2 regions of the Bacillus sp. A015 genome follow, and region 1 is predicted to be linked to the other one. Evidence: riboswitches for the same ligand, from Rfam matches in the RefSeq annotation. Region 1 holds a riboswitch; the other holds the start of a gene.
The links. A riboswitch is a leader RNA that binds a small molecule or an ion and turns the genes downstream of it on or off. The one in region 1 is predicted to bind lysine.
Positions count from the first base shown of each region.

Region 2: another riboswitch for lysine. It lies ahead of ACSLGF_RS10255 (amino acid permease); the one in region 1 lies ahead of ACSLGF_RS07475 (aspartate kinase).

Region 1 is NZ_JBSPZB010000006.1:77,581-89,585, forward strand. It holds gene ACSLGF_RS07440 (PrpF domain-containing protein) at 1-1,064, shown strand, start outside; gene ACSLGF_RS07445 (biotin--[acetyl-CoA-carboxylase] ligase) at 1,091-1,810, opposite strand; gene ACSLGF_RS07450 (acyl-CoA thioesterase) at 1,885-2,343, opposite strand; gene sdhB (succinate dehydrogenase iron-sulfur subunit) at 2,465-3,229, opposite strand; gene sdhA (succinate dehydrogenase flavoprotein subunit) at 3,231-4,991, opposite strand; gene ACSLGF_RS07465 (succinate dehydrogenase cytochrome b558 subunit) at 5,029-5,637, opposite strand; gene ACSLGF_RS07470 (YslB family protein) at 5,921-6,364, shown strand; gene ACSLGF_RS07475 (aspartate kinase) at 6,536-7,771, opposite strand; lysine riboswitch at 7,912-8,089, opposite strand; gene uvrC (excinuclease ABC subunit UvrC) at 8,151-9,923, opposite strand; gene trxA (thioredoxin) at 10,063-10,377, opposite strand; gene ACSLGF_RS07490 (alpha-N-arabinofuranosidase) at 10,624-12,005, opposite strand, start outside.
Region 2 is NZ_JBSPZB010000010.1:40-12,044, reverse strand. It holds gene ACSLGF_RS10315 (Na+/H+ antiporter) at 1-396, shown strand, start outside; gene ACSLGF_RS10310 (ROK family protein) at 460-1,329, shown strand; gene ACSLGF_RS10305 (aldo/keto reductase) at 1,399-2,247, shown strand; gene ACSLGF_RS10300 (hypothetical protein) at 2,460-2,963, shown strand; gene ACSLGF_RS10295 (ATP-binding cassette domain-containing protein) at 3,042-3,704, shown strand; gene ACSLGF_RS10290 (ABC transporter permease) at 3,679-4,641, shown strand; gene modB (molybdate ABC transporter permease subunit) at 4,672-5,337, opposite strand; gene modA (molybdate ABC transporter substrate-binding protein) at 5,337-6,113, opposite strand; gene ACSLGF_RS10275 (LTA synthase family protein) at 6,383-8,233, opposite strand; gene ACSLGF_RS10270 (metal-dependent hydrolase) at 8,359-8,850, opposite strand; gene ACSLGF_RS10265 (MarR family winged helix-turn-helix transcriptional regulator) at 9,022-9,450, shown strand; gene sspJ (small acid-soluble spore protein SspJ) at 9,534-9,677, shown strand; lysine riboswitch at 9,799-9,975, shown strand; gene ACSLGF_RS10255 (amino acid permease) at 10,168-11,574, shown strand; partial or broken gene ACSLGF_RS10250 (IS5/IS1182 family transposase) at 11,906-12,005, shown strand, end outside.

The DNA of each region.
Region 1 (12,005 bases):
ATGCACCCCATGAACACGATGAGATCGAGGCATTTCTTTTAGACATTATGGGCAGTCCTGACCGGCTGCAGGTCGATGGAATCGGCGGCGGTAATTCTTTAACAAGCAAGGTGGCAATTATTGACAAATCGACTCGTCCAGATGTTGATGTAAACTATACATTTGCACAAGTCAGTATTAATGAAAGATATGTAGACTTTAAAGGAAACTGCGGGAATATCTCATCAGCTGTAGGTCCATATGCCATCATTAAAGGGTTTGTTCAAGCGGTTGAGCCCATCACGACTGTACGTATCCTCAATACCAACACGAATAAAATCATTGTGGCAGAGGTAGAAGTCGAAAATGGTGAGGTTAAATTCGAAGGACATGCAGAAATTCCAGGAGTAAAAGGGACAGGTTCTCCCATTTATTTATCCTTTGAGAAGCCTGAGGGCGCTGTCACAGGTAAAACCTTTCCGACTGGGAACCGCATTGATACAATTCAAACAAAGTTCGGAGAGATTCCCATCTCGATCATTGATATCGCAAACCCGATTGCCTTTATCCGTGCGAAGGATATCCACTTAAAAGGAACGGAATTGCCTGAGGAGTTTACAGAATCATTACTGAATGATATGGAGGAGATTCGTTCCATTGCTGCTGAAATGTGTCACTTCTCTCCAAAGGAAATGGCGACATTACAGTCTCCTGCTGTTCCAAAGCTTGCGATTATTAGTGAACCAGCTGATTATGTAGATACAAATGGGATCATGAGACGAGCAGCAGATATGGATATCATCGTGCGCATGCTATCGATGCAAAGACCCCATCAAGCACTTGCCATTACCGGGTCTGTCTGCGTGTCAGCCAGCTGTTTTATGGAACAAACGCTTCCTGCACAGATTTATCAAGGTCAAGATGAAACGCTGCGAATTGGGCACCCTGCTGGTATTATGCAGACTGAAATTGATATGTCCCAAAACAGAGTCAAGGTCATTCGAACCGCAAGAGAAATTCTGGACGGGGTTGTCTTTACGAAACAAGACTATATGGTTCAGCAACACATTAAAAGAGAAGCCTAAAGCAGACGAGGAAATCGTCTGCTTTTTTACTTTTGAAGAGGTGCATCGATATCTCCGGCAGAATGGGCTTTTATATGTCCTTGGTCATCTTTTAGCTGCAGATGACCGTAGCGGTTGACCCCGCAGCAAATGCCTTCTTGCCATGTTTGTTTTTCTCGATCTAATGAGATGCGAAGCGGTTGATTCAGACGAAATAACCGTTTGTTGTAGAGGGCAGTGAGTGCTTCAAATCCCTCATTTTGCCAGCGTGTATGGTATTTTTCAAAAGCCACTGTCAGTTCTTTCACAAGCTGATCGGCTTTCACCTCTGTAAGCTCTGATAAGCAAATGGTTTTGTACGGGACATGCTCCGGCTTTGTCTCTACATTAATGCCAACACCGATATAGATGGCGCTGCGGTCTGCTTCAATCAATGTGCCGGATACCTTTGCTTCATTAATGAGAATATCATTTGGCCATTTGATCGCGAGCTGATCCTCAGCTCTCATGAGTGATTTGAGTACATCATAGATCGCTAGAGCCGTCAGCGGGGCAATCATTGACTGGGTGGAGAGATCTTCTGGCGGCATGACCGTCATGGTCACCGCGACATTCCCTGTAGGTGTTTCCCACGGTCTGCCGAGCCTCCCCCTTCCTGCTGTCTGCTGCCGGGCATAGACGGCAAATGAAGGCACTTTTCCTTGTTGAATCAGCCTCTTCGCTTCATTATTTGTACTATCAATGGTGTCATATTGAAAAATCTTCATGTGTTCTCCTTTTGTTTCTTCTTGATATGATCTTTTTATTATAACAAAACGAAGCATACACGTTTGATCAACCGTTAATTTCGCTGAGCCTGAAATATTTCTTTTTCTTCTTCTGTAAATGGGACAGATGCGCCTGTGTCTTTACTAATTTGCACCATCGTCACAGAGCCAGTAAAGCATGGTTCCTGCTGTTCATTTTCTCCTAGGTAATGAAGAATGAGGGAGCTTGATCCGACTTTTTCCGGCTTTACATACACACGAAGCCTCTCACCGATCTCCACTTGTTTGATGTAATCACATTGCAGGTTTGCAACGACCGTGATGGTCTCTCGCGCGCGTTTCATTCGTTTATCAACAAGCCCTGTTTTTTGGAAAAAGGCAATCCGCGTCTCTTCGAAATACACAAAAGGGGTGACATTGTTCATGTGGCCAAACATATCCGTTTCTGAAAAACGGACGGTCGTTTCCACATAAAATCGAAACGAAGCCCTCCATTGCTCAAACGGTTCTTCAATATATGCCGGCAGTCTCATTTGATCCACTCCTTATTCCCAAACAAACGCCTCTCCCGTATTGGAAGAGGCGTTTGTTATGTGTTGCATCCAGCCTCTTGTAAACACTCATCATGATTAGCAACGAGGACTGAATGTGATGTTATTCTGCGTGATCGCTTCCGAAGAAGTTACGGAAAGCTTGTAATGTTGTATCTCGGTTTAGTGCTGCAATTGACGTTGTCAGCGGGATTCCTTTCGGACAAGACTGCACACAGTTTTGGGAGTTCCCGCAGTTAGCTAGACCGCCATCACCCATAATTTCTTCTAGACGATCAGACTTATTCATCGCACCTGTCGGATGTGCGTTAAATAAACGAACTTGCGAAAGCGGTGCAGGGCCCATAAAGGAAGACTTATCATTCACGTTTGGACAAGCTTCAAGGCAGACACCACATGTCATACATTTAGAAAGCTCATACGCCCATTGACGTTTTTTCTCAGGCATTCTTGGTCCAGGTCCAAGGTCATATGTGCCATCGATTGGCACCCATGCTTTGACTTTTTTCAAGGAATTAAACATACGGCTTCTATCAACCTGCAAGTCTCTCACAACAGGGAATGTCTTCATCGGCTGGAGACGGATCGGCTGCTCTAACTTGTCAATTAAAGCTGTACATGACTGGCGCGGTTTTCCATTAATGACCATGGAACAAGCTCCACACACCTCTTCAAGACAGTTCATATCCCAGTTGATGGCCGTTGTTTTTTCACCTTTTTTATTGACCGGGTTACGTCTAATTTCCATAAGGGCGGAAATGACGTTCATATTCGGACGGTAAGGGATTTCGAATTCCTCATCATAAGGCTTTCCATCTGCTGTATCTTGACGTGTGATAATGAATTGAATCGTGTTTTTTTCACTCATCTTATTTCTCCACCTTTTTCTTCGAGTAATCTCGTTTACGAGGTGCAATTAACGATACATCGACGTCCTCATAGTGGAATGCAGGCTTCTGATTTTTCCCTTTGAACGTAGCCATCGTTGTTTTTAGGAATTCTTCATCGTGTCTTTCTGGGAATTCCGGTTTATAGTGTGCTCCTCGGCTTTCATTCCGGTTGTATGCCCCGATCGTAATGACTCTTGCCAGCTGAAGCATGTTGTCAAGCTGACGCGTGAAGGCAGCGCCTTGGTTGCTCCATGATGCTGTATCGTTGATGTTGATATGCTTATAGCGCTCCATCAGCTCTTCAATCTTCTGATCTGTTTTTAAGAGTTTGTCATTGTAACGAACCACTGTCACGTTATCCGTCATCCATTCTCCAAGCTCTTTATGAAGCACGTATGCATTTTCTGTTCCATCCATGCTGAGGATGTTGTCCCATTTCTCCTGCTCTTTCTTCACGGCGCTGTCAAATGTTGCAGAAGAGAGGTCTTCCGCAGACTTTTCAAGACCGCTAATGTACTTCACAGCATTTGGTCCTGCGACCATTCCGCCGTAAATCGCAGAAAGCAAGGAGTTCGCTCCAAGTCTGTTTCCGCCATGCATAGAGTAATCACATTCTCCGGCAGCGAACAAACCTTTGATATTGGTCATTTGATCATAATCGACCCATAGTCCGCCCATGGAGTAATGGACAGCAGGGAAAATTTTCATCGGAAGCTTACGCGGGTCATCCCCCATGAATTTTTCATAGATTTCAATGATTCCGCCAAGCTTAATATCAAGCTCTTTTGGATCTTTGTGAGAAAGATCCAGGTATACCATGTTCTCTCCGTTGATGCCAAGCTTTTGCTCGACACATACGTCGAAGATTTCACGCGTTGCGATGTCACGCGGTACAAGGTTCCCGTATGCTGGGTATTTTTCTTCTAGGAAGTACCAAGGCTTCCCGTCTTTATATGTCCAAACACGTCCGCCTTCACCACGAGCTGATTCACTCATGAGACGAAGCTTGTCATCTCCTGGGATCGCTGTTGGGTGAATTTGAATGAATTCTCCATTTGCATAATGAGCACCTTGCTGATAAACGATTGATGCAGCTGATCCAGTATTGATCATGGAGTTCGTTGATTTACCGAACACGATTCCAGGACCGCCTGTTGCCATGATCACGGCATCTGAACGGAAGGATTCAATTTCCATTGTCGTCAAATTCTGTGCGACAATGCCTCGGCATACTTCCTCGTCATCTAAAACAGCGCCAAGGAATTCCCAGCCTTCATATTTCGTGACAAGCCCTGCTACTTCATAGCGGCGAACCTGCTCATCCAGTGCGTATAATAGCTGCTGACCCGTTGTGGCACCAGCAAATGCTGTACGGTGGTGCTGTGTTCCCCCGAAGCGGCGGAAGTCCAGTAATCCCTCTGGTGTTCTGTTAAACATCACACCCATACGATCAAGTAAGTGGATAATGGACGGCGCTGCTTCACACATTGCCTTTACTGGCGGCTGGTTGGCTAAGAAATCTCCGCCATATACCGTGTCATCAAAATGCTCATAAGGTGAATCCCCTTCACCTTTTGTATTCACCGCTCCGTTGATTCCGCCCTGTGCACATACTGAATGCGAACGTTTTACAGGTACGATTGAAAATAGTTTAACAGCTGTTCCCGCTTCTGCTGCTTTTATAGTTGCCATGAGACCAGCTAAGCCGCCTCCGACAACGATGATGCTAGAATTACTCATTGTAGCCCCTCTCCCTCTTCTACTAATCTATTTCCTCTTAAACAAAAGCGAAAATTGCTCTTAGCCCTACATATGAAAGCGCTATAAATATACCTAATGTCACATATGTGGAGATTCTTTGTGAGCGTGGTGAAACGGTAATTCCCCAGCTGACAGCAAATGACCACAAGCCATTAGCAAAGTGGAAAATAGTAGATAAAACGCCGACAATATAGAAGCCTAGCATAAATGGAGAGCTTAAAATATTCGCCATCATGTCATAGTTTACTTCAGCTCCAAGCTGAGCTTGAATTCGTGTTTCCCATACGTGCCAAGTGACAAAAATCAATGTGATGATACCTGTAATCCTTTGCAGTCTGAATAACCAGTTTCTTAAGTAACTGAAGCGTGACGTGTTGTTTTGTGCCGTAAAGGCTATGTACACCCCATAAACAGCATGATAGATCAGTGGTAAGAAAATCACGAACAGCTCAAGTGCATATCTGAATGGAAGCTGTTCCATAAAGTGTGCAGCTTTGTTAAACGCCTCTGGTCCATTTGTCGCAAAGTGGTTAATCACTAAGTGCTGTATTAAAAATAGACCGACCGGAATGACGCCAAGCAAAGAATGCAATCTCCGATAAAAAAATTCTTTGTTCCCCGACATTACTTTACCCCCTAGTAAAAAAAGTGCAATTGCTTGAAAATTGTCTTACCCCCGCTTCTTTCAAATGTAAGCACTTTATTCAAATTTATTGACAATTTCATTTTACTCCTATGTCAAAAAAGCGTCAAGAAACCGCGTACATAAATTAAAATTTTCCGAAATTTAAAAGTTTTAATTCAAAATTCGTTTTACTACAATAAGAATTTCTTAGACTTCAGGGAAAACTCTGTCATCATATGCCCACATAAGCTATAATAAATTGTTGAAAGAGGGGAGCCGTACAATGAATAAATTTGAATCTAACTTAGAACAGCTAAAAGAAATTGAAGTTAATGGATTTGCCTACGAGCTGATACGCGAAGTTCTGCTGCCTGACATTCTTGGTCAGGATCATTCATCTATGATGTATTTTGCGGGTAAGCTGCTTGCTCGTAAATTTCCTCAAGAGTCATGGGAGAAAATCCCCGAATTTTTCCATGATGCCGGATGGGGGACACTCACGATGGCCCATTCTAAAAAACAGGAAATTGAGTTTGAGCTCGAAGGTCCACTTGTATCGAATCGACTCACCTATCAAAAAGAGCCATGCTTTCAAATGGAGGCAGGTTTTATTGCTGAACAGATTCAGCTTCTCAATGAGCACGTTGCTGAATCCTATGAGCAAGTGAAAAAGCGTGCTGATAAAGTCATTTTAACCGTTAAATGGGATTTAAGAGACCCTAGCTAACACTGTTTATGAAAGGCGAGGACTACCGGTCACGCCTTTTTTTATATGTCTTCTTCTATCATAGCATACTTAGTGAATGGGTTTATGCACGTGTGTTCCTTTCTTTATGCGGCTGATTCAAATATAAAAAAGAGGTGCACTCTTTCATGAGATACACCTCTTTTTATTCTTTTAAGAATGAGCAGCTGCGCTCGCTTTCGATAAATCAAATGCATCATGCAGGGCTTCCACCGCTTTGACCATATCATCACGGCCAACCACTGTGGAAACTTTGATTTCAGACGTACTGACCATTTTCACTTGAATGTCTTTTTCAGCTAACACAGCGAACATTTCAGCAGCTACGCCTGGATTTGAGACCATACCAGACCCAACGATGGATACTTTGGCTAATTTGCTTTCTGTCTCAATCTGCTCATAGCCAAGCGCCCCTTTATATTCTTCTAGTACTTCAACTGTTTTGGACAAATCATCTGTTTTCACAGAGAAAGAGATGGAAGTCTGATTTGTGCTTGTGACGGACTGAATGATGATATCAACATTGATATTTTGCTTAGCAAGCGTCGTAAAAATGGTCGACAATGTTGTTAAACCGCTTGACAGGCCGCACACCGTCACGCGTGTCATCTGATCTTCAAATGCAATTCCTCTTACGACTAAATTTTGTTCCATGGATGATTCCTCCTCAATTAACGTACCCGATTCATTTACAATACTAGAACGGACTTCTAGTGGGACTTGATAATTTTTCGCAAACTCAACGGCTCTCGGATGCAAGACGCCTGCCCCTAAATTGGCCAGCTCGAGCATCTCATCGTATGAAATTCCTGCAAGTTTTCGCGCGGACGGTACATAACGCGGATCTGTCGTAAACACACCCGGTACGTCCGTGTATATATCACATTTGTCTGCTTTTAATGCAGCAGCAAGTGCCACAGCCGTCGTATCTGATCCCCCGCGTCCAAGTGTTGTGATATGTAGGTCATCTGCAATTCCTTGGAAACCTGCTACAACAACGACTTTCCCAGCACTTAGTTTCTCTTTGATTCTTGATTCATCGATGTCCACGATTCTTGCATTTCCGTGCACCTGCTCTGTTTTCATACCAGCCTGCCAGCCTGTAAAGGAAATGGCATCATAGCCGTTTGCTTGCAGCGCCATCGCCAATAATGAAATGGTCACTTGCTCCCCAGTTGTTAGCAGCATATCCATTTCTCTCTTGCTTGGATCATCTGTGAGTTCTTTGGCAAGGTCTACTAGAACATCCGTTGATTTTCCCATCGCCGACACAACCACGACCACATCATGACCTGCCTTACGTTCAGCGATGACTCTCTCTGCGGCTTTGCGAATTTTTTCTGTCGATCCAACAGATGTTCCGCCAAATTTTTGTACAATTAGTCCCATGTCTACCACCCTTTTTCAAAAGATCACGTGTGAGAGAAGAGCAAGAAGCGGCTTTGGAGACTGCCCACTCACTGCAAATAAAAAAAGCAATGAGAGAACAAATCTCCCATTGCTTTGAAATCATCATTAAAAGATGCAAACAATGAGATAGCCCTCCAAGAAATAAATTCTTGACAGCCCTACATTTCTTCAATGTACAGCCAGCGAATAAAATGAGTGGATTTTATTCACTTCGGCGACGCTCCCCTTTCAGCCCTCTTCCTAGATCCCATCGATCTCTGAAGGCCTACTCTTGAAGTTCGCACCTCTATCTTCAACAAACAACACGTTCATTTATTAAATTAGTCACATCTTAACAGACTTTTGGAAAAAGTACAATCTATTTTTTTAATGCCTCCATTAAAAGTTCGGCCGTTTGTTTCGGAATGCCAGCCTCCTGAAAATCTTGGACAGAGGCTTCTTTCATCTTTTTCACAGAGCCAAAATGTTTGAGGAGCTGTTTTTTTCGCTTCTCTCCAATACCTGGTACATCATCTAAAATAGACTGGAATGCATTTTTTCCGCGCAGCTGCCGGTGAAAGCTAATGGCAAACCGGTGCACTTCATCTTGAATACGCTGCAATAAATAAAAGGCCTGACTGTTACGCTCTAGCGCAACAATTTCAAGTGTATCACCCATCATGAGATTCGATGTCCGATGTTTTTCATCTTTCACAAGACCTGCCACTGGAACAGACAGATTCAATTCATTTTCGAGCACGTCTATTGCTGCGTTGATCTGTCCTTTTCCTCCGTCAATTAAAATTAAATCTGGCAGCGGCAGCTCATCCTTTAACACGCGTGTATATCGTCTTCTGATGACTTCACGCATGGATGCATAATCATCTGGCCCTGCGACAGTTTTGATTTTGTATTTCCGGTATTCCTTTTTATATGGCTTCCCGTCCTGAAAGACAACCATGGCGGAAACAGGATCTGCTCCTTGAATATTTGAGTTATCAAATGCCTCGATCCGGTATGGCATATAAATATTAAGTGCGTCCCCGAGCTGCTTCACCGCTCCAATTGTCCGTTCTTCATCGCGCTCAATGAGCGAGAATTTTTCTTTCAGGGCGATTTTGGCGTTTTGGTGTGCAAGTAAAAGCAAATCTTTTTTCTTTCCTTTTTTCGGCTGGTGAACGTTCGTCTCAAGCAACTGCTCGATCATCTCTTGATCTACGCTGTCTGGCACCAAAATTTCCTTCGGCAGGAAGTGGTTGTTTTTTTCATAAAATTGCCCCAAAAACGTGAGGAATTCTTCCTCTGGATCTTGATACATAGGGAACAAGCTGACATCACGTTCAATCAATTTCCCCTGTCTAATGAAGAAGACTTGGACACACATCCAGCCCTTATCATAGGCATAGGCAAATACATCTCGATCTGATAAGTCACTCATCGTCATTTTCTGCTTTTCCATTGTTGAGTCGATGTAAGCGATTTGATCTCTCAGTTCTTTTGCCCGCTCAAACTCTAATTGTTCGGCCGCTTCCTGCATCTTTTCGGTTAGTTCTTTCTTGATTTGCTGGTGCCCTCCATTTAGAAACCTGGTGATTTCATCCACGAGCTGTTTATTCGTTTCTTCAGAAATGTCATACACACATGGTGCGAGACATTGTCCAAGATGATAATAAAGACAGACACGATCAGGAAGTGTCGCACATTTTCTTAGAGGATATAAGCGGTCAAGCAGCTTTTTGGTTTCTCTTGCTGCTTGTACGTTCGGATATGGACCGAAGTATCTCCCTTTATCCTTTTTCACATTGCGGGTGACGATCAGCTTAGGATGCCGTTCATTCGTAATTTTAATAAAAGGATACGTCTTGTCATCCTTGAGCATGACATTGTATTTTGGGTCATACTTTTTAATTAAATTCAGCTCTAAAATCAGTGCCTCAATGTTAGATGAGGTCACAATGTATTCAAAGTCCGCAATTTCACTGACAAGCCGCTGCGTTTTGGCATCATGAGATCCAGTGAAATAAGAGCGCACTCTATTTTTTAATACCTTTGCCTTCCCCACGTAGATGACCGTATTTTGTCTATCTTTCATTAAGTAACAGCCTGGTCGATCAGGCAGGACTGACAGCTTTTCTTTGATCAGTTTGTTCATATTTTCATCCGTCCTTGTTTTCCTCTTTCACTCCTTCTAGTGTATCACGAACATTTGTTTTATACCATATTGAAAGAAAAGCGGCTCTCGTCTATACGAGAACCGCTTCAGTGGTCATACCGCAATGGCATGGTTGTGTTTATAGATGTTTGTTGACAAGCTCAGCTAGTGCTTCTTTTGGTTTGAAACCAACAGACGTTTCTACGACTTCACCGTCTTTTAAAACAAGAAGTGTTGGGATACTCATCACGCCGTATTTACCAGCAGTTTCTTGGTTATCGTCTACATCAATTTTTACAATTTTCATTTTATCGCCCATTTCTTGATCAAGTTCTTCAAGAACTGGAGCAATCATTTTACAAGGTCCGCACCATGGTGCCCAAAAATCTGCAAGAACAACACCTTCTGCAGTTTCTTGTGAAAATGTTGCGTCAGTAGCTTTTACGATTGCCATTATTCATTCCTCCAATGTAAATTATGCTTTTTAGTATAGCATCTACCAATGTGACTTGCGAATGAAATGCTTACGAATCATTTTTTATGAAATGAATTAAAAAACAAACCGTATAATCGCACCAATAACAACAATCGCACCGATGATCATCAGAATGGTTCTAAGCATATGACATAACTCCCTTTCCGCTTCATTTACAATGTATGATGCCCCAACATTCTTCTCATCAAACATCAAAATATGTGATCAAGTCAGATCGACAGTCATCATGACAACCGACATAGGCGGGAGATCTATGGTTAATTCGCCGGGCTTTACAGCAAATTGCTGGAAGTCCGCAGGCTGAACGGATTGAGGATCATCGAATGTATTGTGCGCATTCATCCGATCAGCTGTCAGCACGCGGCCAGTGGCAGTCGTTTGTGGATCAATCCCATCTATTGCAAGGGATACCTCTGCTTTTTCATAAGGGTTCAGGTGACAAAAACTAATATGCATCTTGTCAGAGGAACGTGAGGCTGACACGCTGACCTGAGGAATTTTTTCACCTCGGCGTTCATACGGCGGTGAATCAAACTCCACTTCAAGTGCTTCTTCCTCCTGATGCACTTGAAACATGTGAAATACATGATAGGTAGGGGTCAGGATCATCTTTTCGTCCTTCGTTAACACCATCGCTTGCAGGACATTGACCGTCTGGGCAATATTCGCCATGTGAATCCGCTGGCAATGACGGTGAAATATATGAAAATGCAGGGCACAGACAAGGGCGTCTCTCAGTGTGTTCTGCTGATATAAAAACCCCGGATTGGTCCCTGGCTCTGGGTCATACCATGTCCCCCATTCATCAATAATCATCCCGATTCGCTTGTCTGGATCATAACGATCCATGATTTTTCCATGATCCATGACAAGCTGCTCCATCTCATAGGCCTTTTTCAACGTTGTAAACCATTCATCCTCATCAAAATCAGTCGCAGACCCTTTCTTCTCCCATGTACCAGGAACGGTATAGTAATGTAAACTGAGCCCATCCATCCATGGTGCAGCCCGTTCCATTAATACTTTTGTCCAATTCACGTCATTTGAATTCGCGCCGCAAGCTATTTTATAAATACGGTTACCAGCAAACTCTCTCACATACGTTTGATAGCGTTTATATAGGTCTGCATAGTATTCAGGTGTCATATTCCCGCCGCAGCCCCAGCTTTCATTGCCTACGCCAACATAAGTCAGCTTCCAAGGCTCTTGTTTTCCATTTTGAATGCGCCAATCGGACATAGGTGTCCCCTTAGGAAATGTGATGTATTCTACCCATTCCGCTAATTCTTGAACAGACCCGCTTCCAACATTGCCGCAAATATAAGGCTCACATTCAAGTAATTCACACAATCGCATAAATTCATGTGTGCCAAACGCATTTGATTCAATGGTACCTCCCCAATGAGTGTTCACCATCGGCTTTCGTTCACTCAGATCACCAACGCCATTTGCCCAATGATACTCGTCTGCAAAACAGCCGCCCGGCCACCTAAGCACCGGGATATGTAATGCTTGAAGCGCCTTTAGCACATCGGTTCGAATTCCTTCAATATGGTCAATTGATGAGTCTTCTCCTACCCAAATCC
Region 2 (12,005 bases), on a different contig from region 1:
TTGCTTCAATGGCTCCAATTATGGCGGCCGGATGAGCGCGTTTCAAGCGGCATTTTAGAAAACGAGGAATCGTACAAACAAATTCGTAAGAAAACCGCTGAAGCTGCAGTAGATTCGATCAAACAGCATATGACAGATGAAAATAAACAAACATGTCACCAAGTCATTGGTTTTTACAATCAAGTGATTTTCCGCTGTGAACACGGTCCATCTTTCTTTCAGCAAAAAGATCGTGCCTTTGACAGAAAGAAAAAGGAGCTCAACTTCCAAGCTGTACAGACGATTCGAAATGAAATTCAAACCTTATATGAAGATGGCGAAATCAATCGTGATATTGCCCATCATTTAAGGGAGTATATCAATGACATGGAAGCAGTCTTGCTAACCAATACGTGATGTTGTCATCTCCTCCCCTATGTTTTATGATGAAGAAAGAGAACGAGCAGGGGGAGATCAATGATGGCGTATTATGGAGCAATTGAAGCTGGAGGTACAAAGTTTTGTTGTGCAATTGGCAATGAGTATGGGGAGATTCTAGAGGAAATGACGATTCCTACAGAGCACCCGGAAAAGACATTACAAAAGCTCATTCCATTTTTTCAAAAATATGAAATAGAAGCATTAGGGGTCGGCTCTTTTGGACCGATCTGTGTCCAAAAGGACGATCCTTCTTACGGTTATATCATGAACACGCCGAAGGTCGAATGGAAGCATTACCCGTTCATCCCGGAGCTAGAGAAACAATTAGGAGTACCTGTGTCCTTTACAACAGATGTCAATGCGGCAGCATTAGGTGAATTGACAAAAGGGGCAGCCAAAGGGCTGAACAGCTGTATGTATATCACAGTTGGCACGGGTATTGGTGCCGGAGCTGTTGTGAAAAATGAGCTTCTTCATGGTCATTCACATCCAGAAATGGGACATATCCTTGTCAGGCAGCATGAATCAGACCAGTTTGCAGGTGTCTGCCCAGCGCACGGTACTTGCTTAGAAGGACTGGCAGCTGGACCAGCGATTGAGAAAAGGTGGGGAAAGCCGGCCAAGGAGCTCACTCAGGAAGAATCGGTTTGGGCACTTGAAGCGGATTATTTGGCACAGGCATTGATGCAATACACGCTCATTTTAAGCCCAGAACGCATCATTATGGGCGGAGGCGTGATGAAGCAAAGCCAGCTGTTTCCGCTCATTCGAGAGAAGCTTGCTGCCTATGTAAATGATTATGTAGATCTGCCGCCGCTTGATACATACATTGTCTCTCCTGGACTTGAGGACAAGGCTGGCATGACAGGCGCTTTGCTTTTAGCCATCGAAGCGAAGAGAAACGCCTGATAATAGAGTTTTAAAGCGCAACATGAGATAATGAAAAAGATGGAATCTATGAAAAAGGTGGTTGTTAACATGGTTAAAAGCTTGAATGATACCGTAACACTGAATAACGGAGTGGACATGCCTTGGTTTGGTTTAGGTGTATTCAAAGTGGAGGACGGCAATCAAGTGGTAGATGCCGTAAAAGCAGCCATACGAAACGGATATCGCAGCATTGATACGGCTGCCGTTTATAAAAATGAGACAGGCGTAGGGAAAGCCATTAAAGAATCTGGTGTGAAACGAGAAGAATTATTCATTACGTCTAAAGTATGGAACACAGATCAAGGCTATGACAAGGCGCTGGCTGCATTTGATGCAAGCTTAAATCGTTTAGGTCTTGATTACTTAGACCTCTATTTGATTCATTGGCCTGGTCCAAATGCAGATACATTTAAAGACACATGGCGTGCGCTTGAGAAGCTTTACAAAGATGGGAAAGTGAGAGCCATTGGCGTCAGCAACTTCTATATTCAGCATTTAGAAGAGCTGTTAAAAGATGCTGAGGTTGTCCCAGCGGTGAACCAAGTTGAGTTTCATCCGAAACTGACACTTGTCGAATTACGTCAATATGCAAAAGAAAAAGGCATTCAAATTGAAGCGTGGTCTCCGCTGATGCAAGGAAAGCTGCTAGATCATGACATATTGAAGGACATTGCGGCACGCTGCAACAAATCTGTTGCTCAAGTCATCTTGCGCTGGGATCTGCAAAGCGGCGTCGTGACAATTCCAAAATCAATCAATGAAGAACGCATTAAACAAAACGCAGACATTTTTGACTTCGAGCTTTCTCAAGAAGACATGGAAAAAATCGATGCATTAAATAATAACGAACGCGTCGGCTCGAATCCAGAGACGATGACGGTTGGGTTTGAATCATAACAAAATAGAATGATTTTAAAACACCTTTTGATAGGACTTGGGAGTGTTACACTTCTAAGACGATTGGAAAGGTGTTTTTTAAATCTTGAAATGTAAGTAAGTGTTGAAAAATATGCTTAATTCCTTAAAATAACCTTAAATTTAATAAATATATGGGAAGAGTAATACATTTAATGGTAATTTATTAATTGTAAATAAAAGGAGGGAATTATGTGAAAAAGGTCATTCTTAGCTTGTCGTTAACTTTGGGTTTTACTATCCTGCCTACAACATTTACTGAAGCAGCAAATGTTGATTTAAGCAAGGAGCAAAAAGTGATTCAAGAAGATTATTCTAGTAGTACCATGTATGTACAAACAATAAAGGAAACAAATAAAGGTGAGATGTCTACAAGTGCTTCGAAAGTTTATGCAAAAAGGCTCACCACGTCGAGAGGAAGCTTTCTAGCTTGGTCTAAATCATATGTTGATTGGAGATATTCCTCAGGTAAAATCAAGTCGAGTTCTGGTTCTCAAGACGCCGGCTATATCTTTCCTAACAAAGTTGAAAAAAATGGTTCGAAAAGATACTACAAGGGATCTACAATTCATAAATGGGCACATAAAACTACCCTTAAATTTGGAACACCCACACCGTGGGGAGATGTTACCTTTGTAAGTAACTCTTTTACAGATAGAGTGTGGGTAAATGGAAAAGGGAAACATGGTTGGGATTAACTTTATAGTTTAATAGAAAAGGCGCTACGTATGAAATATTACAGATAATCTCAATAAATACCAAGAGAGGTTTTGGAAATGATCCATATAAAGGGGCTAACAAAAACATATCGACATCAGCCTATTTTTGAAGATTTACATATTCAAATTGAACATCGAAAGGTCAATTTCATCATGGGGAAGAACGGATCTGGAAAAACGACTTTTATGAAATGTCTACTCCAGTTAGAACAATATGAAGGAGAGATTTTGTATAACCACCAGTCAATTGATCAAGTGAGACATGAAATCCAAGTGATGTATGATGATACGCCGCTCTATTTGAATTTAAACGGTTACCAAAATATACGTTTATTGTTAAATGTTCCCGTTGACCAAAAAAAGTGTATGGCGCTGGCACGTGAATATCTACCACATGAGATTCTAAAGAAAAAGGTCAAACATTACTCTTATGGCCAAAAAAAGAAGCTAAGTTTCATATTCATTGCATTAACCAAACCAACTTATTTGTTCTTAGATGAAATATCAAATGGTTTAGATTATGGCACAATGATGGAATTAAAAGCAATGATTAAGAAGTGGTCTGAAGACATGACCATTATTGCTACAGGTCATCAATTTGAATTTTACTCGTCTATTGTCGATGAATTGTTTATTTTAAAGGACAAATCAATGATTCAAATCCATGACTTTCAGGAAAAAGGAGAGGATTTGGGTGACGTTTATCAAGCATATCTTTAAGCTAATGAAAAAAGAGCTTTTATATCAATATTATGCTAAAACATTTCTTATCTTGTTCATTCCATTAATGCTGATTTCGTTATGGAATGTGTATGCTCAATATGAAACAACAAAATCAAATTATGCTCAATATGTAAAAACGGAAACTGAATATAAAGAGCTCGGCATTGATATTAAAAAAGCTTTGACGATGCCAGTTAATATAGAAGAAGGTGAATTAGCCGGTGCTGAAGGAGAAGTTGTAGAAAATGTCTTAAAGTATGATTATGAGCAGTTTATTCAGTCACTTCATTTGATGGAACCAGCGCAAGCCATTTCAACTACTTTAGAATGGATGGGGTTTATCTTTTACCCTCTTGCATTTGGTTTATATGCGGTCTATTTAACCACATATGATGTTAAATATAAAACGATGAAAATAAAAGCGGTTCGATATCAGTGGAACGATGTTTTATTTTCAAAGCAACTGTCTCTGTATGTGATCATTCTATTCTTTATTTCTATTATCTGTCTCATTTCGTATATGGCTAGTCATCTATTTTATTCTGTCATCTCACAGGATATATCTGTTCAGTTGTTTACATATAAAGATAGTACCGAATATTCTATACTTCTTCAATTGATGTTTGTTGTATGTACAAGCTGGTTATTTAGTACAATTGTTTTTTATTTAGGTAGTTTATGTCGAAGTTTTATTTTATCTGTGGTTATTTATATGGTCTATTTTTTATTGATCCCTAACTTAGGTGTCTTTGATTTGAAAAATATGATCGCCAACTTAGCTTTGCATCTGTTTTCTTTTAAAGGAAACTACCAATTATTTGTGCCTATTCCCATTAGTGTAACCACAATTCTGACCTGCCTTTCACTGCTTATCATCTTGTTATCATTTCTGACTTATACTGTGGTAAAACGGCAAAGTAAATATGTAGTATAGATCCCCCTATGTGAGAATAGGGGGGATTTTTTATGTGCTGCTTCGGCGCACAGCCAGCAGCATGATAAAAGACAATATCACAATACAAATCGTCCAAGCCCAAGCAAGCTCCATTCGTCCAGAATCGATGGCCACATAGATAGCGGTTGGGAGTGTTTGGGTTTTCCCTGGGATGTTGCCGGCAAACATTAAGGTCGCCCCAAATTCTCCAAGGGCCCTGGCAAAGCTGAGGACGCTGCCTGACAGCAGGGAAGGCAGGGCGAGTGGTACGGTGATATAGGCAAAGACTTGGAATGAATGAGCACCGTCTACTTTTGCAGCACCTTCAATGTCTGACTCAATCGTAGAAAACCCCGCTTTTGCTGATTGATACATGAGCGGGAAAGCCACAACTGTTGATGCAATGACTGCCGCCCACCATGTGAAGATGACAGGCTGATGGAAGATCCATTCAATGGCGCGTCCAATCACGCTATGCTTTCCGAACATGACAAGCAATAAAAACCCTACGACCGTTGGTGGGAGGACAAGCGGCATCATGAGGAGCGTTTCAACGATCATTTTCCCCTTAAAAGATGTTCGCGCCATCCAAAAGCCGATCGTTGTTCCAAAAACAGTAGCCAATAGTCCGCTGACGACGGCAACTTGAATCGACAGCCAAATAGGAGATAAAAACTCTTCAGTCAGCATAGGCATTATTTCACTTGAAAGCCGTACTTTTTAAAAATTGATGCGGCTGTATCTGATTGGAGATATTGAAAAAATGCCTTGGCTTCCTCTAAATGTTCTGTCCCTTTTACAATTCCTACTGGATAAATGATGGGGGAATGCATGTCCGGATTTGCCTCATCCACAATCTTTCCTTTTTTGGAAACGAGGGCGTCTGTCTTATACACAACACCAGCTTCCACATTCCCTGTCTCTACGTAGCTTAGAACTTGACGCACATCTTTGCCGTAGACAGCGTTCTTTTTCACTTGATTCCATATGTTCAGCTTTGTGAAAATCTCTTTTCCGTATGTACCAGCAGGAACAGATTCAGGTGTACCGAGAGCAATTTTTCCTTTTAAGTGCTGGACGTCTTGAAAGCTTTTGATAGAGGAAGAGCTTTCTTTTGGCACAATGAGGACAAGCTCATTTTGTATGGCATCCTTTGTATGATCCTGATCAATGTCTCCAGATTGGACAAGTTCATCGAAAGGCTCCTCAGCCGCAGAGAAAAAGAGATCCGCTTTTGCTCCTTGAGCGATTTGCTGCTTCAGTGCGCCTGATGACCCAAAATTATTTGTTAATGTGACGTTCGGATGCTGATCGTTAAAGGCGGATTCAATTTCCTTTAATGCATCTTGAAGGCTTGCAGCTGCTGAAATCACAAGCTCCGTCTTTTTGCTCGTATGTGATGACTTCATCTCTGTTTGACATCCGGTTAGGAGCAAACATAGGGTGATGAAGGCTAAGAATGTATACTTCATGTTCACACCTCTCATCATTCAATATCATGTATCCCTTATGATAATCAAACTTATTTGAGCATTCATAGGCTTTCAGCGTGTAGACAAACCCTCGCATTCTTTGTCAGTCCTGCGTGCCGGTGCTCACGAATGTCAAATTCGCTCCGCTCCAGTACTCGTCCTTCCTAGACTGCAAAGGTTTTCTATCACGCTGAAAAGAAGACAAAGGGCTAAAATAAAGGTCATTTTAGCCCTTTGTCAACAATCTGAAAGCCGCCAGATGGCAGCTTTTAATGCTGATAAAAACGCAGTAAATTCCCATTGATGACTTTGTCTGATAAGGAGAGCTCTTTATTGGCTTTTTCTATATAAGGCTGACAAACTTCATCTTGTTCAACAGGCTCTTTTGTTTTTTGGTCATAGCAGGTGTTCTTTGTATAGAGATAATCATCTGTAATAAAGTTTCCATTTCTCAGAACAGCGAAAGGCGTCCGTTCGTTTGAAAATAAGTCATTTCCAAATTGAATGGCATCCTTGGATTCTATACCGAGCAAGTGAAGGAGTGTTGGCTTTACGTCCATTTGGCCGGCTGTTTCAGATATTGTCTGCGGTGCTTGATCCGTGATACCAGGAATGTAGATTAAAAATGGCACCCGCTGTAGTTTGACAGCATCAAACGGTGTGATTTCATCCTTTTTGAGGAGCTCTGCCATTGCCTCATGATGTGCCTCTGAGATGCCATAGTGATCACCCATAAGGACGAACATCGTATTTTCATACAGTCCTTCTTCTTTCATGCGGTCAAAGAATGTCTTAATGGCTTCATCTTGATAGCGGACGGTCGTCACATAGCGGTTTAAAATGGCGCTAGTCGAATTATATTCATCAATAAATTGATCCTTTGGATCGATTTCAAATGGAAAGTGATTTGTCAATGTAATGAACGTGCTGTAATAAGGAGTCTTCAACTTCTTTAAATAATCAATGGATTGATCAAAAAAGTCGATATCCTTTAAGCCCCAGCCAGTCGAATTCTGTTCATTGACATCAAACGAATCGACATCATAAAAGCGATCAATCCCAAGCGATTCATACATCACATCACGATTCCAAAACGTTTTATTATTCGCATGAAATTGGACGGATTGATAATTCTGTTTTTTCAATTCCTTGTATAACGTGTCATATTCGTTGTCACTCGCTGTGAAAAAGACAGCGCCGCTGCTAGATGGATAGAGGGAATTTGCGACAATAAACTCTGAATCCGATGTCTTCCCTTGCTCTGTCTGCTGATAAAATTCATCAAAATAAAAGCTCTTTTTGGCCAGTTGATTTAAAAAGGGTGTGATGTATTGTCCATTCACCTTTTGGTCAACGACAAATTGCTGCGTTGATTCAAGTGAAATGAACACGACGTTCTTGCCTTTAGCAAGTCCAAAGTAGTCTTCGTTTGGTGCACTGTAATCAGCCTTTGTATAGTTGGCTACTGTTGAAAGTGTATCTTCATCTGCAAAGGCTTTTTGTCCAATACGCGCCGTTTGGGCAGCGCCGTCATACAGGTGGAATTGGAACAGCCCAAGGTTTCGTACGATGACTTCTCGATCATAAGAGCTTGTCAGAAATTGAGGATGATCCATCATGGCTGAGCTGACATGAAACAATAGAAAGCTGCAGCAGACCGCATAATACGTTTTGATCGTCTTGAATGACGCTTTTGGTGCTAATGGTTTACGCTTTAACAGCCATGCCAGCACCACGAAATCAATGAGCATCAGCACAAACAGCGGGTGGAACAACTCAGTCATGCTGCTGCCCATATCCCCCATGTTCTTGGCTTGAAATAACACGGGAATGGTAATGAAATCAATATAAAAACCGTAAAAGATCGTATTCGATATCAAGATGGCTGTCAGTATAAAATTTGCGGTCAATAAAAAAACCTTTTGTTTGGTTTCATTTAAAAAAAGAGCAATCCCAAACAAAGGGAGCAAAAAGCTGAGTGGATTGATCAAAAGCAGCCATTCGTGAAACAGATTGGCCGTTCGTATATGAAATCCGAATTGATAAATGATGTATGTTTTCATCCACATGAAGAGGATGGAGTACACTAAAAACCAGTGATCTTTGAAAAACGCTTTCATTTATGTAGCTCCTCACCATTCTGTATTCAGCTGCACGGCAAAAACACTTATCTTAAAACTACTAAAAAAATGAGGAATGATCAATTCATATCCTGTCTTTTTTGCAAAACTCTTTTTTCATTCTCTTAGAACTGCAATGGAATGGATATTCCGCAGATGACAGCGATGTAATAGCAGGTAACGACGGTGAGAGCAGCTAGTACGACTTGTTCTCCTGTGCTGCCTGTTTTGACATAGAAGGGGAGACGTACTTTAATGGAAGCTGGGAACAAAAATTTAATGCCGTTCACTGTTCCAGCATCAAGGATGAGGTGGCTCGCCATCCCAACGAGTAAACCGATACTTAGGCTGTCATTTGGAATGTATGTTGTCGAAATAAAATAAATGATCAGCAGAAATAATAAACTGTGTGTAAACGTGCGATGACCGAACACACTGCTGATCAGTGTCGAGAGCAGCGGGAATTTCCTGCCGATTTTACTTTTCGTATGGCAAAGATCGGGGATCAAAGCACCTGCTGATCCAGCAGCAGCCATAGTGACTGGATCGAGTCCGTAGTAGTAGGCGGCGGCCGTTGTGGCGGCGATTCCGCCCATAATGTGTGTTTTTCCTGTCATGATGCGTACTCCTGTTCTGTTTTTTGTTCAAGTACTCACTATATCAAGGGTGAATTCATTCAGCAAGGCTTATTTCTATAGAAAAAGAGGACAAAAGGGTTGGCTGATTGGAAAAACATTTTATAATAAGGGGGAAGTCATGTTGATACTAACGATAAGGATGCGATTCGGATGAGTAATGCAGACATTTTAAAAGAAATTGTTCTCGTACATTATGAAGTCAGCCGTAAATTAAACCGCAAGTTACTTGAGTTAGAAAAAGACATCACGCCACCGCAGATTTATGCTCTCTCTATTTTGATACAAGGAAAAGTATCAGATGCCGAAGAGCTGAAGCAAAGACTCTCTTTAAACCCAGGTGCAGCCTCTATTGCACTCAATAAATTAAGCGAACAGGGCTATATTCAAAGAGAACGGGACAAGGAAGACCATTCACTTGTCAAGTTAGAAGCCACGGAAAAAGGGCTGGCCATTTACGAAAAGCATACACGCCTTTTTGGTAAGGTGATTCAGCATATGATGTCAGACTTCACAGAGGAAGATTTAAAAACCTTTTTGACTTATTTGCAAAAAATGAGACAGACCTTTCATGATGAATGAGTCTCTTCTCCTTGTATAATGCTGAGTGCTGTCGCACAAATTAAACAGGCAAACGCATTTTATGAAAAGGGGGGGAAGCAGCGATGTCATTTTTCCAAAAGGATAAAAAGGCAAAAAGTGAAAAAGACCATCAGCAGGTAGATCAGCTGTTAGAAGAAGCAAGTAAAGAACTAGCAGGCGATCCGCTTCAGGAAGCTGTACAAAAGAAGAAAAACAATCATCAATAAGCAGGTAAAAGGCAGAGAATCATTCCTCTGTCTTTTTTCTATGTTTTTCCCTTTGACAGATGTGAAAATGTTTGATAACCTTCGTGTAGTAAAAATGAATAGAAATCCTCACGCTATGTCTCAGTGAGGTAGAGGTTGCGCGGATGATGAGTCACTCATGGGAGAGATGGAATCGTTGATCATGGGAAAAAGGCATCAGCGCCGAAGTGTAGAGAGAGCTCCAACTTTCTTTATGCTGGGTCTGCATTGAATAAATGCAGGACTGCCACGTCTAAAAGCGTGGAGGGCTATCCGGAGATCAAGGTGTATGTTTTGAAAAGCATGGACTTTTGTTCAGGCTTTTTTTTATGTTCTCAGTGACAAAGATAAGGGTATGCTGTTAAGAAAGTGACCCATTATGAACATAAAGAATGCAAGTCATTGCTTCACAAATATATCAATGAAGATACTGCCGGGTCTGGTCCAAAGTGAATATAACGGAGGTACGGAAATGGAACAGACAAAAAAATGGGGTTTTTGGTTATTGACGGCATTTGTCGTCGGAAATATGGTAGGTTCAGGCATCTTTATGCTGCCAAGTACGCTTGCCCAGCACGCAAGTCCTTTAGGTGTGACGATGGCATGGCTTGTCACAGGTGGCGGTGTGCTGATGATTGCACTTGTATTTGGGCATTTATCCATTCATAAGCCGCAGCTGACGGCAGGACCACAAAGTTATGCAAGGGCGCTTTTTAAAGATCCGAAAAAGGGAAAAGCAGCCGGTTTTACAATGGTTTGGGGATATTGGGTGGCGAGCTGGATTAGTAATGTCGCCATTATTACGAGCCTTGCCGGTTATTTAACGACTTTTTTCCCTATTTTAACCGTAAAGACGGTGATCTTTACCTTTGGAAAAGAAACGATCACACTTGGTCAGCTCATGACCTTTATCGTATGTACCATCCTTCTATGGGGAACACATACCATTTTAATCACAAGCTTAAGTGCTGCAAGTAAATTAAACTTTATTACGACCTTTTCAAAGGTGCTCGGATTCGTCCTTTTTATTGTAGCGGGCTTATTTGCATTCCAAACGGCATTATTTGAGCATTATTACTTCCCGGTTGCATCAGGGGGCGAAGGAGTGCTTGGACTTGGAGGCCAAATTCATCATGCGGCCATTTCCACACTATGGGCATTTATCGGAATCGAATCTGCGGTTATTTTATCAGGGAGAGCGTCTTCGCAGCGCGATGTGAAACGTGCGACGATTACGGGTCTTTTAATCGCACTTTCGATCTACATGATTATCACGCTGATTACAATGGGCGTTCTGCCGCATGATCAATTGCAAGGCTCAGACAAACCATTCGTGGACGTGCTTCAGCTCATTATTGGGCCGGCTGGCGGGATTGTCATGGCACTGCTTGCGATCATTTGTTTATTTGGCTCAATGCTTGGCTGGATCTTACTCGGTTCAGAAGTACCTTATCAAGCAGCAAAGGCAGGCGACTTCCCAGCAGTATTTGCAAAAACAAACAAAAAGGGCAGTCCTGCCTTCGCTTTGACTGTCACAAATATCATGTCACAGCTGTTTATTTTCTCAGTCATGTCACGCACGATTAATGAAGCCTTTACCTTTTTAACAACATCAGCGACACTTGCGTATCTCATTCCGTATATCGTGTCTTCGATCTACAGCTTTAAGGTCATCATGCAAGGCGACACATATGAGCTTCAAAAAGGTAATCGAACAAGAGACGGCATCATCGCACTTGTTGCTATGGGGTATTCCGCTTGGGTCATTATTTCGGGAACAGCTGATTTGAAAACATTTGGTCTCGGAATAGGTCTGTTCTTAGTTGGTATTCTGCTTTATCCATTCATGTCAAAAGGATTTGCCAAAGGAACGGAATAAGGATGACGTTTCTCCAAAAATGGAGAAACGTTCAGCGTGTAGACAAACCCTCGCATTCTTTGTCAGGTCTGCGCTCCGGTGCTCACGAATGTCAAATTCGCTCCGGTGCTCGTCCTTCCTAGACTTCAAAGGTTTTCAATCACGCTGAAAAGGAGACAAAGGGCTAAAATAAAAATCATTTTAGCCCTTTGTCAACAATCTGGACGTTTCTCCAAAAATGGAGAAACGTCAGGCTGTCGAGAAAATCTCGACAGCTTTATTTTTTTCCTTAAAGTTTCCATTCCCCCGTTTTATAATAGAGAAAAGCATACTAAAGGAAGGTGTTTTTCTCATGTTCCACACTAGAAATTCTTCTCAGCACGAAGCCGAATTTGTATTGCTAGATCAACTGGTCGAAGAGGATCACCTGCTTCGTAAAATTGATCAGTACA